Regions from separate parts of the Deinococcus psychrotolerans genome, predicted to be linked through region 2. Evidence: riboswitches for the same ligand, from Rfam matches in the RefSeq annotation. Region 2 holds a riboswitch; the other holds the start of a gene.
What was found. Region 2 has a riboswitch for thiamine pyrophosphate ahead of EHF33_RS01055 (thiamine ABC transporter substrate-binding protein). Riboswitches for the same ligand answer to the same signal wherever they lie in the genome.
Positions count from the first base shown of each region.

Region 1: another riboswitch for thiamine pyrophosphate. It lies ahead of EHF33_RS11620 (thiaminase II/PqqC family protein); the one in region 2 lies ahead of EHF33_RS01055 (thiamine ABC transporter substrate-binding protein).

Region 1 covers NZ_CP034183.1:2,356,458-2,358,834, forward strand. Annotated here, with positions in the region: gene EHF33_RS11615 (DUF7079 family protein) at 1-662, opposite strand, end outside; TPP riboswitch at 744-851, shown strand; gene EHF33_RS11620 (thiaminase II/PqqC family protein) at 903-1,601, shown strand; gene EHF33_RS11625 (ABC transporter permease) at 1,608-2,369, shown strand.
Region 2 covers NZ_CP034183.1:198,567-200,943, reverse strand. Annotated here, with positions in the region: gene EHF33_RS01070 (NADH-quinone oxidoreductase subunit C) at 1-36, opposite strand, end outside; gene EHF33_RS01065 (NuoB/complex I 20 kDa subunit family protein) at 24-560, opposite strand; gene EHF33_RS01060 (NADH-quinone oxidoreductase subunit A) at 604-930, opposite strand; TPP riboswitch at 1,250-1,357, shown strand; gene EHF33_RS01055 (thiamine ABC transporter substrate-binding protein) at 1,412-2,377, shown strand, end outside.

The DNA of each region.
Region 1 (2,377 bases), 630 kb from region 2:
GAGATGAGCGCCAGCACGGCCTGGCTGCTGCGCTCCTCATCCTCGCTCTTCAGCAGCAGCGGGCGCAAGGTGGGCTCCAAATCGGCCCAGACGGTCTTGAGGTCTACGGCACTGGCCGGGCAAGCGGTCAGCGGTGACACTTCAGACCAGAAGTAAGCGCGGGCCAGCCTATGCCAGATGGCGGCCCGCGCTGAGCGCTCAGCGGTGGGGAGAACCAGCAAACCACTCCGCAGCCGCATGGCCGCCGCGTAAGCAGGCTCCACTTCGCTGCTCCAGACCTGCTGCATCAGCGCTGAGAGCGACCAGCGCTTTAGCTGGTGCCGAATGGCCCGCCGCCGCACGATCTGTTCTTCCAGCCAGTCGAGGTCAAAGTAAGCCCACTCCCCAGCCACCAGAGTCAGATTGAACAGCAGGGCGGGCGTCACCTCCTCGCGCCAGATTTCACCGAGGGCGGCCTCGTCTAGGCCCGATTCAGCCAAGCGGCGGGCGATCAGCGGCAAACTGGGACGGGTGTCGGTGTCCAAAAAAAGTTCGCCAAAAGCGTCCCAGACGCGGCGGCGCACGGCGAGTTGGGCGGGGGTAAAGGGCGCGTAGGGCAGAGGCATCGGCTGAGGTCTAGTCTGGCGCAGCGCAGCTGGATTGTGAACGGCCTGCTTATCCACCGGCACTCAGTCACCACTCGCTGTGCCTTCACTGACCAGTCTTGCTGGTTTAATCAACGCGCCCTGGCTGTGCTAGCGTGGCCGTGTCACCGGGGGTGCTCGGGCTGCCAAGTGGAGCCCGGGCTGAGATCAAACCCTTGGAACCTGACGCGGGTAACGCCGCCGGAGGGAGCGTGACGACAACTTCGCCATTGCCGCGCTGCGCGTTGTCCATGCCCCTTCCCAGAGCTGGGGAGGCTTATGCAAAAGACCACCATCGAATGGACTGGAAGTTCCTTTTTATCTGCACTGCTCGGCCCCGAGTTGCAGGCCAAACGCCAAGCCCTCATTGAGCATCCGCTCTGGCGAGCCATAGAAAGTGGTCAGGCCAGCTTGGGCCGCCTGCAAGTCTTTGCCCTGCAAGACGCTTGGCTGGTGCAGCACTCACCTCAACTCGAAGCGCTGCTGCTGGCTCACGCGCCCGACGAAGCGGCCCACCGGACGCTGAGCGCCAAGCACGACCCCAAATCGGTCTTTGCCGGACAGGGCAGCTTGCAGCATTTCGGCGCGGGCATCGGCCTGACACCTTCCGACTTCGAGCACATTACCCCGCTGGCTGGTTGCCTGACGCTGACCAGTCATTTTTATTACGCCCTGCTGCGTCACGGCTTTGTGGGCATGCTCGCCAGCCTCAGCGCCAGCGAGAGCGTGTTCATCGCCATTTGCCAGCGGGTCGGGCCAGCTTTGCAGCGCCACTATCACCTCACCGACGAGCAGGTGGCTTTCTTTCCGCTGCACGACCACTTGGAAGAAAGCGTCAACGGCGGCGAGGCAGCCCTGCTGGAGCGGCTGTGCCAGACCCCTGCCGAAGTGGAAGCGCTGAAACTGGTGGTTTCGCAAACCTACGACTGCGAGAAGTTGTTTTACGACACGGTCTGGCAAGCCGGCTTAAGGACTTAATTCCCTGTGAAGTGGACTGGGCTGCTGCCCGCCATGGGTCTGGGCCTGGCCGCCGCCGCGCTGATTGAAGCCGCCTCGCGGCTGGGCTGGGTCGCGCCCAACTTGCTGCCCGCGCCGAGTCAGGTCTGGGCGGCGCTGCGGCTCAATGCCGACATCTTGGCGATGCACACCCTGCAAACGCTGGCCGAAACCCTGCTGGGCCTGCTGCTGGCGCTGATTCTGGGGCTGGGCTGTGCGCTGACGCTGCGGCGCTCCGCCGGGCTGCGCCGCACCCTGCTGCCCTGGCTGGTGGTTTCGCAGACCATCCCGTTGATCGCGCTCGCGCCGCTGCTGCTGGTCTGGCTGGGCTTCGGGCTGCTGCCCAAGCTGGTGATGGTCACGCTGTTCTGCTTCTTTCCCATCACAGTGTCTACGCTCGGCGGCCTGATGCAGCCCAACCCGCAGCTCGAAGACCTGTTTCGCAGCTACGGCGCTTCGGCCTCACAGCGTGACGCTTTGCTGCGTTTCCCGGCGGCCCTGCCTGCTTTTTTTGCGGGCCTGCGCCTGTCGGCCAGCTACGCTGTGACCGCCGCCATCGTGGGCGAGTACGTCGGCGGCTATGCCGGGCTGGGCATCCTGATTCAGACCAGTGCCAACGCCCGCGCCACTGCGCTGGTGTTTGCCGCCATCGCCCTGACCGCCCTGTTCAGCGTGCTGCTGGTGGGCCTCGTCTCGCTGCTGGAACGCGCCGCCCTGCGGGGCCGTCCGCCACTGTCCGACCAATCCTGAAGCTCAAA
Region 2 (2,377 bases):
CAGCACGACTTTATCCTTGCCGTCTAGCGCGTCCATGCGTCCACCATCGGTAACTGATTGCCGAGTTGGTCAAAAGCCTCGCCGCGCACTTTTTTCTGAAGTTGCATCACGGCAAAAATGAGCGCTTCAGGCCTCGGTGGGCAGCCCGGCACGAAGATGTCCACCGGCACCACGCTATCCACGTTTTGCACGACGGCGTAATTGTTGAACATACCGCCGCTGCTGGCGCACGCGCCCATGCTGATGACCCATTTGGGATCAGGCATCTGGTCGTAGACGCGGCGCATGATCGGGGCCATTTTCTTGGAAAGGCGTCCGGCCACGATCATCACGTCGGCCTGGCGGGGCGAGGCGCGGAACACCTCCGAGCCGAAACGGGCCAGATCGTTGCGCCCGTCGGTGGCGCTCATCATTTCGATGGCGCAGCAGGCCAGACCAAAGGTGGCAGGCCAAAGCGAGTTGCTGCGGCCCCACGCCACCAGTTTTTCCAAGCTGGAAAAGAGAATGCCTTCAGATTCCAATTCTTGCCAATCGCGTTCAAAAAGTTCTTTAAGGGGCATCAAAACCCTCCCGTAGAGGAGCTTAGGAAAAAGGCCAAAGGGTTCAGTTCCATTCCAATACGCCCTTTTTGAGAATATAGAAGTAGCCCACCAGCACCAAAATCAGGAAGGTGATCATTTCCCAGAAGGCGAACGCGCCAACTTTTTGATACGCCACCGCCAGAGGATAAAAGAAGGCCGTTTCGATATCGAAGACGATAAAAAGCATGGCGACGAGGTAAAAATGCACCGGGAAGCGCTCGCGGCCTGTGCCTTCGGGATCGTTGCCGCTTTCGTAGGGCATCAGTTTGCTGAAGCTCGGCTTTTTCGGCCCCAGCAAAATGCTGACGACCACCGCCAGCACGCCGATGCCGCCTGCAATCAGCAGCATCACGATCAGGTGGGCAAATTCACTCATAGTCCTCCTTGTTGCTCTTCAACGTATTCAATCTTACGGGGTAGTCGGGCGTTTGGGTGGGCTTGTGCCGTTTTTCACGAGCGAGCCACAAAAAAGGGGGCTTGAAGAGGGGGCCTGAAGGTAAATCCGCCGCAGCGGGAAGAGTTGTGTGTGCGCCTCCCAATTTACCACGTAAAGCGGAAAAAAGGGTGCCGGGGAGCGGCGGCAGCGGCCACTCGGCCTGTCCTTAACCTGACCTTTGGTTTTGAGCTGAGAGGGCATTTTGCAGCGCCGCACTTTGCTATCTTCCCAGGTGCGTCACCGGGGGTGTCTGCCCGCACAGTTGCGGGCCGGGCTGAGATCAAACCCTAGGAACCTGAACCGGATCATACCGGCGGAGGGAGCGTGACTGCCGACCTGCCACTTATCTTGGAGGTTGGCAACGCTTCTCCTCTGACGCCAGAGGGGATTTTTTATGTTGAAACACAAACGTACATTTTTGAGTTTGTTACTGCTCGGCGGCCTCGCTTCGGCAGTCAGCGGCTCAGCCGCTCCGATCACCCTGACGGTCATCACCCACGACAGTTTTGACCTCAACAAAAAGCTGATCGCCAGCTTTGAGCAGCAAAACAACGCCAAGGTGCGCTTCATCAAGGGCGGTGACGCGGGCGAGATGCTCATCCGCCTCATTCTGACCAAAGCCAATCCGCTGGCCGACGTGGTGTACGGCTTGGACAACACGCTGGCTCCCCGCGCCGCCGCTGCCGGCCTCTTGGACGCTTACAAAAGCCCGGCGCTGAGCAAAGTGCCCGCCACTTACCGCCTCGACGCCTTTAACCTGAATACCGTGGACTACGGCTACGTGGCCTTCAACTATGACCGCGCTTGGTTCGAGAAAGCTGGTCTGGCGCTGCCCAAAACATTGGACGACCTCAAAACGCCCACCTACGCCAAGCTGACGGTGGTGGCCTCGCCCGCGACCAGCAGTCCGGGCCTCGCCTTTTGGCTGGCGAGCGTCAACCACTACGGCCAGGCCGGAGCGGTGGCGTGGTGGCAGGCGGCCCGCACCAATGGCATGAAGGTCACGCGGGGGTGGAGCGATTCGTACAACAAAGAATTTAGCCGCAACGGCGGCAAATATCCGATCGTGCTGAGCTACGCCAGCAGCCCCGCCGCCGAAGTCGCCTACGCCGAAGGCTACGACCCCAAGAAGCTGCCTGCCCAGTCACCCACCGGCAATCTGCTCCTTCCGGGCAGCGCCTTTTTGCAACTGGAAGGCGTCGGCGTACTTAAAGGCACCAAGCAGCCCGCGCTGGCCCGCAAGTTCGTGGATTTCATGCTCTCGGCAGCGGTGCAGGCCGACTTCCCGACCCGCATGTGGGTTTATCCAGCGTTGGAAGGCGCTGCACTCGATCCAGTGTTCGGGTTCGCGCAGGTGCCG